2 regions of the Thalassospira sp. GO-4 genome follow, and region 1 is predicted to be linked to the other one. Evidence: riboswitches for the same ligand, from Rfam matches in the RefSeq annotation. Region 1 holds a riboswitch; the other holds the start of a gene.
The links. A riboswitch is a leader RNA that binds a small molecule or an ion and turns the genes downstream of it on or off. The one in region 1 is predicted to bind glycine.

Region 1 (6,091 bases):
CATCTGCACCGTGACTCTTCATATAGGTCAAAGCACGGATGAACATGCCCATCTGACCATGGAAACCCTTCAGACGGCCAAACGGCTTCATGCCGTCATTTTCGTCTGCGGTTTCAACCAGATGGAAGCCGTTTTCATTGCGCACGACATAGGGGATCGGCGCATAGGGTGCCAATGCCTCGGAGAACACAACAGGCCCGGAACCCGGTCCACCGCCACCATGCGGGGTCGAGAAGGTCTTGTGCAGGTTGATATGCATCGCATCAACGCCAAGATCGGCCGGGCGTACACGACCGACAATGGCGTTGAAGTTCGCACCATCGCAATAGAAATAACCGCCTGCTGCATGCACCAGATCGGCAATCTTGCGAACGTCACGTTCAAACAGACCACAGGTATTCGGGTTGGTCAGCATGATGCCAGCCACATCGTCACCAAGCTTGGCTTCGAATGCGGCCAAATCGACACGGCCATCTTCGGTTGCCGGGATCGAGTCCACGGTAAAGCCACAGGCAGCAGCCGTTGCCGGGTTGGTTCCGTGTGCGGATTCCGGCACCAGAACACGACGACGGTTTTCACCGCGCGCATCAAGGGCGGCACGGATCGCCATCATGCCACACAGTTCGCCCTGTGCACCGGCAGCCGGTGACATGGAAACCGCTGGCATGCCGGTCAGAACCAACAACCAGTGCGCACAGGTATCAATCAGTTCCAGGGCGCCCTGAACGGTGCTTTCGGGCTGCATCGGATGAAGGTCGGAAAGACCGGGCAAACGCGCGACTTTTTCGTTCAGACGCGGGTTATGCTTCATGGTGCAGGATCCCAGCGGGAAGAAGCCGGAATCAATACCGAAGTTTTTCTGCGACAGGCGGGTAAAGTGACGCACCACCTGCGGCTCGGACAGGCCCGGAAGGCCGACATTGCTGTCACGGTCAAGACCGCCAAGACGCGACTTGGTTCCTTTGGGTTCCGGAAGGTCAACACCGGTACGGCCCGGCTGACCCTGTTCAAAGATCAGCTTTTCTTCCAGAACAAGTCCACGGTTGCCGGTATGGGTTGCGAACGTCATGCCAGCACCTCCTTCAATGCGCCCGCAAGGGCTGCGATATCTTCGTCGGTATTGGTTTCGGTAACCGCAACCAGAAGGTAGTTATCAAGATCCGAACGGTTCGGATAAAGACGCGACAGCGGAACACCACCCAGAACGCCTTTGGCAACCAGTGCTTCGACCACCTCGGCCGCCGGCTTGGTCAGCTTGACGGTGAATTCGTTAAAGAAGCTGTCATTGACCACCGATGCGCCCGGAACCGCGTCAATTGCGTCTGCGGCCTTGCAGGCATTTTCATGGTTCAACGTTGCCAGACGGCGATAACCGTCTTCGCCAAGCAGGCTCATATGCACCGTGAATGCCAGCGAACACAGGCCCGAGTTGGTGCAGATGTTCGAGGTCGCCTTTTCACGACGGATATGCTGTTCACGGGTCGAAAGGGTCAGAACAAAGCCACGCTTGCCGTCCTGATCAACCGTTTCACCACAAAGACGACCCGGCATCTGACGGACCAGTTTCTGGGTGGTGGCGAACAGACCGACATACGGCCCGCCATAGTTCAGAGCGTTACCGATCGACTGACCTTCGCCGCAAACAATATCTGCGCCAAAGCTGCCCGGTGATTTGATTGCACCGAATGCAACTGCTTCGGTAAAGACAACAACCAAAAGTGCTCCCTTGGCATGGCAAAGATCGGCAAGACGGGTGTGGTCCTGAATGCGGCCAAAGACGTCCGGATACTGAACAACCACGCAGGCAGTCTGATCATCGATCAGTTCGCCAAGTTCTTCGACCGTGGCCTGCTGTTCGGGGTTGCCATCACGTCCGGCAACTTCGGTATCGCTATACTGGCAATAGGTTTCGGTCACTTCGCGGTAATGCGGGTGCAGACCACCCGACAGAACAGCCTTTTTGCGACGGGTCGCACGGCAGGCCATCAGAACGGCTTCGGCACAGGACGTTGCGCCATCCCACATCGATGCGTTTGCCACATCCATGCCGGTGATCGATGCCACCTGGGTCTGGAATTCGAACAGATACTGCAACGTACCCTGTGCGATTTCCGGCTGATAGGGCGTATAGGCCGTCAGGAATTCACCACGCTGAATGACATAGTCAACCGTCGCAGGAACATGGTGGCGATACGCACCGGCACCCAGAAAACTTGGCGCACTTGAAGTACCGATATTTTTGGCAGCCAGTGCCTGCATGTCGCGTTCGACCTGCATTTCACCGAGATGATGCGGCAGGTCAACCGGCGCATCAAGCAACGCGCCTTCGGGCACGTCACTGTAAAGTTCATCAACCGATGACGCCCCGATGGTTTCAAGCATCGCGGCGCGATCAGCACGTGTCAGGGGAAGATAACGCATACTTACAGACCTTCGACGAAGTCTTTATAGGCTGCTTCATCCATCAGCTCATCAAGCTGGGACTCATCAGTCAGCGACATTTTAAAGAACCAGCCATCGGTTTCCGGTGCTTCGTTCACCAGTGCCGGGTTGGCATCAAGTTCTTCGTTGATTTCAACAACTTCACCATCAAGCGGGGCATAAACATCGCTTGCGGCCTTGACCGATTCAACGACGGCGGCATCACCGTCCTTGGTCAGTTTCTTGCCGATTTCAGGAAGCTCGACATACACGATATCGCCCAGCGACTGCTGCGCGTAATCTGTGATGCCGACGGTTGCGATACCGTCTTCGAGCTCGATCCATTCATGTTCCTGCGAGAATTTCTTAGCCATGATCTTTGTCCCTGTTGATCGGTTGTCTGCGAGGCGGCACACGCCGCACATTCTCAAGATTTGCAGCAATCAGCCGCGGAAATAGCGATGCGGTGCGAACGGGAGTTCAACCACCTCTGCCGGACGGGCCTTGCCGCGCACCATAAGATCGACCTTGGTGCCCGGTTCGGAAAATTCAATTGCGACATAGCCCATTGCAATCGGGCCATCGACGGTCGGGCCAAAACCACCAGATGTGATTTCGCCGATCTCTTCGCCGTCGCTGTTCAAAATCTGGGTATGTTCGCGTGCAGGCGCCTTGCCTTCGGGCTTGATGCCGACACGTTTGCGATCCGCCCCGTTTGCCAGCTGATCAAGAATGACATCCGCGCCTTTGAAACCGCCTTCTTCGCGGCGGCGCTTGTTGATGATCCAGTTCAGATCGGCCTCAACCGGGGTCGTGGTGGTGTCAATGTCATTGCCATAAAGGCAAAGCCCTGCTTCCAGACGCAGGGAATCACGGGCACCAAGACCGATTGCCTCGACTTCTGCCTCGGCCAGCAATTTGCGCGCAAGTTCTTCGGCACGATCATTGGGCACGGAAATTTCATAGCCGTCTTCGCCGGTATAGCCCGAACGCGTGACAAAGCAGGCAATGCCGGCAATATCAATCTCGGCAAAGCTCATGAATTTCAGATCGGCAACAGCCGGGGCAAAGCGCGCCAGAACATTGGCGGCCTCTGGCCCCTGAAGCGCCATCAGCGCACGGTCATCAATTTCTTCAAGGGAAACGCCGTCACCAAGGTTGGCACGCATGTGAACAATATCGTCATCCTTGCACGCCGCATTGATCACCAGAAACAGGCTGTCACCGGCATTGGTGATCATCAGATCGTCAAGGATCGTGCCATCGTCCTGGGTGAAGGTCGAATAACGGGTGCGCCCCGGTTTCAGGATCGCGATATCGCCAGGCACCAGTTTTTCAAGTTCGGCGAAGCGGTTTTCACCGGTCAGACGAACCTGTCCCATGTGGGACACATCAAAAAGTCCGGCCTTGGCACGCGTATGAAGATGTTCGCCCTTAACACCCAGCGGGTATTGAACCGGCATGTCATATCCGGCGAATGGCACCATTTTGGCGCCAAGTTCCACATGGAGGTCATAAAGGGCGGTTTTAAGCAGTTCTGGCTGATGATCGGCCATCAAGGTCTCCCGGACAGTCGTTGCGAAACATAGCCGACCAATGGCCAACCACATTCCCCCTCTGTCTTGGAGCCTGAAAGAATCACAGCCGACTTGTCGCGACGGTCTGCTTACATCTTCGGCGAGGCGGTCACCGGCAATTCAAATTGATGCCGCCTGCTTTCCAGAGTCCCATCTCCCCGCGGTCCGTTTGCCTGAGAGTTTCCGGGGTGGTTGCTCCTTCGGCGTCCGCGCAATCCGTTATGGACCGTGGCACTCTCCCACGGGGATCACTTGGGTATGCGTCCTTATACGTATTTCGCTCCCGGTCGACCAGCCCCAAAATTCGGGCAATCACCCGGGCAGGTTTTCAACCCGCCGCTGTCAGTTCGTACCGAAACGACGATTATAGTCGAGCTGATCGGCACTTAGCTGGAATCCGAGATAAATCTCGTAGTCGGGACCGGCCCAGACATCATCAAGCGGAACAGACAGGGTGACCTGCTCGTCACGGTAACGCGCCATATTAAGATTGTCCGCAAACGGCATTGTCACATCAAACACCGACTTCTGAACAAACTTTCCATCGGGATCGCGAAGGGCGACGAAATATTTGAACGATGCCGAACGCCCCTGTGCCGCCGGGCCCAGCTCGGCCGTAATGATCGGGCTGATGATGACATCAAGCGTCTTGTCATCAAGGTCATAGCCACAGTCACCAAGATATCCGGTGAACTCTGCCTCGACGATCACATCGGTCAGATCCTTCCCACCGCCAGCGAACTGAACAAGCTTTGCCGTATCCTTTGGCAGATAGGCTGCCGGGCAGGTCGGAACAGGCTGCTCTTCAAACGGGTTACTGCTGCATGCTGCAAGCAATCCCCCAACCGAGACCATCCCCAATGCACAAACGCGCCGCAGTCCGTTACCGATCGTCATCCAAGCCTCTATCAAACCATCTGTTTTCTGACATATGCATGATCTGCACTGTCGTGGCGCAGTCTATTCTTTCGCCGTAAGCCGCACAACCCGCTTCGACGATTGCCACGAAATGAAAACACAAAATCGGGTGCAATTGTTCCCGGGGGGATCGGTGCTCAGTCATTGCGCCACAAGGTCAGGCAGGTTATGTAACGAGAACGTTTGAATAAGTGCAGCGGGCTTGTCCCGGCACAATTTGGAAACCGGACCCGTATCATGCCTGACAAAGCCAGTCTTCGGATCGTTCTTGCCAACCCGCGCGGCTTCTGCGCCGGGGTAGATCGTGCGATTGAGATCGTGGAAAAGGCGCTCGAAAAATATGGTGCGCCGGTTTATGTCCGTCACGAAATCGTCCACAACAAATTTGTCGTCGACCGCCTGCGTGATATGGGCGCTGTTTTTGTTGATGAACTGGACGCGGTTCCCGATGGTGTGCCGGTCATCTTTTCGGCCCACGGGGTCCCGAAATCCGTCCCCGAAGCGGCCGAAACCCGCAAGCTTGAATATCTTGATGCGACCTGCCCGCTGGTATCAAAGGTCCATCGTGGTGCGGAACGTCATTTTGCCGATGGCAAACATATTCTTCTGATCGGCCATGCCGGCCACCCGGAAGTCATCGGTACGATGGGCCAGCTTCCGGTCGGCAGCATGACCTTGATCGAAACAGAAGAAGATGCCGAAAATCTTGAAGTCGAAAATCCCGAAAACCTTGCTTTCGTGACCCAGACAACCCTGTCACTTGATGACACGGCCAAGATCATCGAGATCCTTCAGCGCCGCTTCCCGGCGATTTCGGTCCCGAAAAAGGAAGACATCTGCTATGCGACGACCAACCGTCAGCATGCTGTCAAACTGATTGCCGAAAAGGCCGATGCGATTCTGGTTCTCGGCGCACCGAATTCGTCAAACTCCAACCGGCTGGTTGAAGTCGCCAAGCGCGAAGGATGCACACGTTCGGTTCTGGTCGAACGGGCGCATGACATTGACTGGAACAAGCTTGACGGTATCAGCACCCTTGGCATTACCGCCGGTGCCTCTGCCCCGGAAATTCTGGTCGAGGAAGTGATTGATGCCTGCCGTGAACGTTATGACGTCACGGTCGAAACCATTACCTTGACCGACGAGAACGTGACATTCAAATTGCCACGTCAGCT
Region 2 (6,091 bases), 1.2 Mb from region 1:
GAAGCGTTGATAACTGTCATTCCGCAAAACTCAAAACCGCGCCATGAAGGCGCGGTTTTTCGTTCAGATATCATGCAATCCATACTGGCTGCGCACCACGCCGGAATTATAGCGTTCTGATGCCAGCAACCGTGGTTTAATGCCACCGGCGTCACGCCCGAACAATGATATGCCGTCCCCCAGAACCTCCGGGATCGTAAAGATATCCAGCTGATCGGCAAAACCGCCAAACAGGAACTGTGTGACCACACTTCCGCCGCCAACAACCCAGATATCGCCATCGCCATTGCGGCTGTCGCGAAGCTGATCGACAAGTTCGATGATGCTGCCGCCATAGGCCTCGGTATTGGCCGGACGGTCTTGCGGAATATCGCGTGATGTCAGAACGATGGTGCGGCGGGCCTCATAGGGCCAATCGCCAAATTCCATCACCTGATCAAAGGTGTTTCTGCCAATGATCAGCGTGCCTACGGAGTCCAGAAAATCATCAAAGCCGAATTCGGCCGGATCATATTCATCCAGCCAATCCACCGCACCATTGGTGCGCGCAATGAAGCCATCCAGACTGACCGCGATGTAAATGCGGAACAGCTTTTTGCTCATGTCTAGGTCCAACCTTTGGTGGGGTCTTTGCCCCTTGTTTGCTCGCGCAGATCATAACAGATCCCCAACCAAAGGTCGCAAGAAACACATTTCACCAACCGGCGGTGAAATGACTGTATCACCCAAGATGTTGATTTAAATCGCGTTTCATCAATGTTGTAACATCAACATTCAACCACGTTGACATTGACGGCAAGGCCACCCTGACTGGTTTCCTTGTACTTGCTTTGCATGTCGAGTCCCGTCTGGCGCATGGTTTCAATCACACGATCCAGCGACACGGTATGCTGCCCGTCACCGCGCATTGCCAGACGCGCGGCATTGATTGCCTTGACCGCGCCCATTGTGTTGCGTTCGATGCATGGGACCTGCACCAGACCGCCAATCGGATCGCATGTCAGGCCAAGATTGTGCTCCATCCCGATTTCGGCGGCATTTTCAACCTGTTCGGGCGTGCCGCCCAGAACCGCACAAAGCGCGCCTGCGGCCATTGAACAGGCTACACCGACCTCGCCCTGGCAACCGACTTCGGCCGCCGAGATGGATGCGCGTTTTTTATAGATCGACCCAATCGCCGCCGCGGTCAGAAGAAATTCGCGAATTTTGGTCTGACTGACATTCGATCCGAACCGTTCATAATACCGAAGCACGGCCGGAATGACGCCAGCCGCACCATTGGTCGGTGCGGTCACGACACGTCCGCCGGCGGCATTTTCCTCGTTCACGGCAAGGGCATAAAGATTGACCCAGTCAATCACGGTCAGCGGGTCGCGAAGGCCTGCTTCGGGTTTTTCGGTCAATTCATGATAAAGCTTTGATGCCCGGCGTTTGACATTCAGCCCGCCGGGCAAAATGCCATCGGTTTTGCACCCGCGATCAATGCAATCCATCATTGCGCGATGAACACGATCAACAAATTCGTATGTTTCGTCCGGGCTGCGCCAGCTTTGTTCATTGGCCATCATGATTTCGGCAATCGATGCACCTTCGCGTTTGCAAATGGCCATCAATTCATCGGCCGATGAAAACGGATGGGGCAACGTGATATTGTCGCCGGAATACTCCGCCCCGCGATCATCGCCAGACACGATGAACCCGCCACCGACCGAAAAATATTCCTGTTCGTGAATTTTTACGCCATCGCGGTCAAATGCGGTAATCCGCATGCCATTGGGATGCTGTGGCAGGGTTTCGGTAAAGTGAAACACCAGATTGGTTTCACGATTGAAATCAACCGGATGCTTGCCATAAAGCTGCAATTGCGCACTGCTGTCGATGGCCTGCACGGTTGGCGCGACATCATCGGGGTCTACACTGCGCGGTCGATGGCCCGAAAGCCCCATGATCACGGCCGTATCGGTGGCGTGCCCCTTGCCGGTCAGGGCAAGCGATCCGTAAAGATCGACCACAACACTGCCCGCCTTGGTCAAAAGATTACGGGCATCAAGTTCAAGACAAAACCGGTATCCGGCGCGCATTGGTCCGACGGTATGCGAACTCGATGGTCCGATCCCGATGGTATAAAGATCAACAACAGAAAGGTTTACGTCTTGCACAGAACCGTCCTGCGATCCCGAACGGGGACCGGTGGCGGGATTGGTGGTCATAAGGGCCTCCTTCACGGCTCTTGAACGCGCGAAAATCGCGCCGTTTACGAACCGGTGTCTTGCCCCCTCTGTCCCTTGACCTGAGATTGTGCGCCCATGGGTCGAAAACAACATCAACCCACAGGTTTTCATCCTTCGGTGGAAGCCGGTGGTCATACATGTTTGATCTGTATGCTTGCCGAATTCTCTCTCCAGAGCCTCTATCCGCGACGGTCCATCTGCCTGAGAGTTTTATGGGGCTATTGCTCCTTCGGCGCCGGTTATGCGGGTAACCGGGCTCTCCCGTCGTGGTGCGAGACGCCATTTCTGCCGTCTCTGAGGATCACCGTTGGGGGCAGATTATCTGTGTCTGATACCCCTGTCAAAAAGCAGCTTTGCACCTGCAAAAAATTCCAGGTCGGGGTACTGTTTCGCGGCCACATTCGTGCTAAATTGCCGAAATTACGCATTTGCCTGTTGTGAGTAACGGTTGACCCACCCTGCCCGCGCAACAGGATTGATGGCGAATTACCCGGTAAGTCACCATATTTACGGGTAATTCAGCCTTTATCTCTATCAGTGGGGTTTATGAACGTGACTGTATCGAATTCCGTAAAGCGCCCGCGCCCTGTGGTGCTGTGTATTCTGGATGGCTGGGGGTATCGCGAAGAAACCAAGGACAACGCCGTTGCCTTGGCCAATACGCCTGTCTGGGATGCGCTTTATGCCAATTATCCGACCGGATTCCTCAAGGCTTGTGGTCTGGATGTCGGCCTGCCCGAAGGCCAGATGGGCAATTCGGAAGTCGGTCACATGAACCTCGGTGCCGGTCGTGTCGTCATGCAGGAACTGCCCAAAATTGACGAGGCCGTCAAAACCGGAAGCATCGCCGATACCGATGCGGTCAAGAAAATCATCGCAACGCTGCGCGATAGCAAGGGTGTCTGCCACATTGCCGGTCTTCTGTCCGAAGGTGGCGTGCATTCCCATCAGGCCCATATGGCCGCCCTTGCCAAAATCATCGCAGGCGCCGGTGTGCCGGTCAAAATTCACGCCTATCTTGATGGCCGTGATACCGCCCCGAAAAGTGCTGCCAAATTCCTTGAGAAATTCCGCGCCCTGATCGGCGATGCCAATGTCGAGATTGTCACCGTGACCGGGCGTTATTACGCCATGGACCGTGATAACCGTTGGGAACGCGTCAGCCAGGCCTATTTCACCATGGTTCAGGGCAAAAACTATGCCGATGGTCGCACTGCCGAAAGTGCGGAGGCCGCGATTGCCAATGCCTATGCGAATGACACCACCGACGAGTTTGTCCTGCCAACTGTGATTGGCGATTTTGACGGGATCAAGGATGGCGATGGCATCCTGATGACCAATTTCCGTGCCGACCGTGCGCGCGAAATCCTTGCTGCCCTGTGCGCGCCGGAATTTGACGGGTTTGATCGCGGTACCGCGCCGAAATTTGCCGTTCAGGCCGGCATGGTCGAATATTCGTCCGAACACGCCAAATACATGGATGCGATCTATCCGCCGCAAACCCTTCCCAACATCTTTGGCGAAGTGGTTTCCAAGGCCGGGCTGAAGCAGCTTCGTATTGCCGAAACCGAAAAATATCCGCATGTGTCGTTCTTCTTTAACGGCGGCGAAGAACAGGTTTTCGAAGGTGAAGACCGCATTCTGGTCGCATCGCCCAAAGTCGCGACCTATGACCTTCAGCCGGAAATGTCCGCACCCGAAGTCACCGAAAAACTGGTCGATGCCATCAAATCGGAAAAATATGACGCGATCATCCTGAACTTCGCCAACCCCGACATGGTTGGGCATAGCGGCATTCTGTCAGCTGCTATGAAAGCAGCCGAGGCCGTTGATACCTGCCTTGGCAAGGTGATTGATGCGATCAAGTCGGTTGGCGGCGTTGCCTTTGTCACCGCCGACCACGGCAATTGCGAGGTCATGGTCGATCCGGAAACCGGTGAACCCCATACTGCACATACCCTTAATCTGGTGCCGACCATTCTTGTTAACGGTCCGGAAGGGGTAACATTGGAGAATGGGCGCCTTGCCGATGTTGCACCGACTTTGCTGCAACTCCTTGGCGTGCCACAGCCAGCCGAGATGACTGGCAAACCGTTGCTTAAGGGCCTGAAACAGAATGATGCGCTTCTTGCGAGCTAAGTCAGCTTATGAGATCGCCCTGCCTGCCGTGACCGCGCTTGCGCTGTGTCTGGCAGGCGGGGCAGCGCCTTCTTTTGCCCAGTCGCTTCAAAAAGTTGACAAGAAACTTGATCAGCTTGAAAGCCAGCTGTCCGAACAGCAAAAACAGGAAGAATTCCTGTCGCGCAAATCGCGGGAACTCTGGACCGAGGAACAGGCCCTGCAATCCGAAGCCATTTCGGTTGCCCGCCGTACCCAGCGTCTGGAGACAACCCTGACCGAACTTGAAGATCAGCTGCAATCGCTTGAAACCCGTGAAAAGGTCGCGGCCACCAGCCTTGAGGACAAGGCCGGTCAATATGCCCGCATCCTGATGGCCTTGCAGCGTCTTTCGACCACCCCGCCCGAAGCGGTCATTGCCCTTCCGACATCGCCGCAGGATACCTTGCGTTCGGCGGTATTGCTCAAGGCCGCACTGCCCGGCGTTGAACAGCATGCCCGCGACCTGCGTAAGGAACTCGATGAAATTGCACGTTTGCGCGAAGATATCCGCACCCAACGCGCGGACGTAGCCGAAGCCACCCGTGCGCTGCAACAGGAACGCACATCGCTTGCCGCATTGCTGAGTGAAAAGCGCCGCCTGCGCACCGAAACCGAGGCCGAAGCCCACGAAGCCGCCAAGGCCGTAAATGCGCTGGCTGACGAGGCCAAATCACTTGGCGAGTTGCTGAGCACCTTGCGCAAACGGGCCGAAGGTCTCCCTGCACCGCGATCACGCCCGGAAATTGATGTCGCCACCCGGACCGAACCCGATGCCGATACGCTGGGCGCAACCACGATTGCCCGCAATACGCCCCCCGAACCGCCAGCCCGCAAGGAAGAACCGGCCGCCGCCACCCCGAAACAGGATGGCACAAGCGACGAAGAATTCGCGGTTGGCAGTTCGATCACCCTGGCGCATGGGCATTTGCGCATGCCTGCCAGTGGCAAAGTCGTCACACTGTTCGGGGAAAAATCGCGTGGTCCGGACGGATTGACCGTCACAAGATCCAAAGGAATTGAGATCAGCACCCGCGCAAATGCGCAGGTTGTCTCGCCCTTTGATGGCAAAGTTGTCTTTGCAGGCCCCTTCCGCGGGTACGGCCGACTCTTGATTATCGAACACGGCGAAGGATACCATAGTCTTATCGCCGGTTTTGATCGGCTCGACAGTGTGGTAGGACAATATCTGTTGGCGGGCGAACCTGTTGGTATTATGGGTGAAACAGCGCCTAAACTCTATCTGGAGATGCGCCAGGACGGAGAAGCGATCAATCCGCTTCCGTGGCTGGCCTCGAAAAACGGCAAGGTAAGTGGATGAAAACCTCTCGATTGGCAGTACTCGCACTCGCGACCGGCATGACTTTCGGCCTTGCGTCCCCAAGTCTGGCGCAATCTTCAACCTCCTCGGCTGAGACATATCGTCTTTTGAACCTGTTTGGTGACGTGTTTGAACAGGTCAAAGCCAAATATGTCGAAGAAGTCGATGACAAGCAGCTGATCGAAGCCGCCATCAACGGCATGCTGACGTCACTTGATCCGCATTCCTCTTATCTGAACATGGATAATTTCGAGGAAATGCAGGTCGATACCCGTGGCGAATTCGGCGGTCTTGGCATCGAAGTCACGATGGAGGACGGCTTTGTCAAAGTCATCGCACCGATCTATGACACGCCCGCCGAAAAGGCCGGCCTGCAACCGGG

Region 2: another riboswitch for glycine. It lies ahead of M9H61_RS11240 (L-serine ammonia-lyase); the one in region 1 lies ahead of gcvT (glycine cleavage system aminomethyltransferase GcvT).

What each region holds. Positions count from the first base shown of each region.
Region 1 is NZ_CP097807.1:3,667,778-3,673,868, reverse strand. It holds gene gcvPB (aminomethyl-transferring glycine dehydrogenase subunit GcvPB) at 1-1,069, opposite strand, end outside; gene gcvPA (aminomethyl-transferring glycine dehydrogenase subunit GcvPA) at 1,066-2,421, opposite strand; gene gcvH (glycine cleavage system protein GcvH) at 2,424-2,795, opposite strand; gene gcvT (glycine cleavage system aminomethyltransferase GcvT) at 2,865-3,977, opposite strand; glycine riboswitch at 4,037-4,146, opposite strand; glycine riboswitch at 4,150-4,250, opposite strand; gene M9H61_RS16790 (hypothetical protein) at 4,341-4,895, opposite strand; gene ispH (4-hydroxy-3-methylbut-2-enyl diphosphate reductase) at 5,154-6,091, shown strand, end outside.
Region 2 is NZ_CP097807.1:2,428,490-2,434,580, forward strand. It holds gene M9H61_RS11230 (hypothetical protein) at 1-2, shown strand, start outside; gene M9H61_RS11235 (dihydrofolate reductase family protein) at 64-603, opposite strand; gene M9H61_RS11240 (L-serine ammonia-lyase) at 768-2,210, opposite strand; glycine riboswitch at 2,411-2,505, opposite strand; gene gpmI (2,3-bisphosphoglycerate-independent phosphoglycerate mutase) at 2,778-4,370, shown strand; gene M9H61_RS11250 (murein hydrolase activator EnvC) at 4,348-5,709, shown strand; gene M9H61_RS11255 (S41 family peptidase) at 5,706-6,091, shown strand, end outside.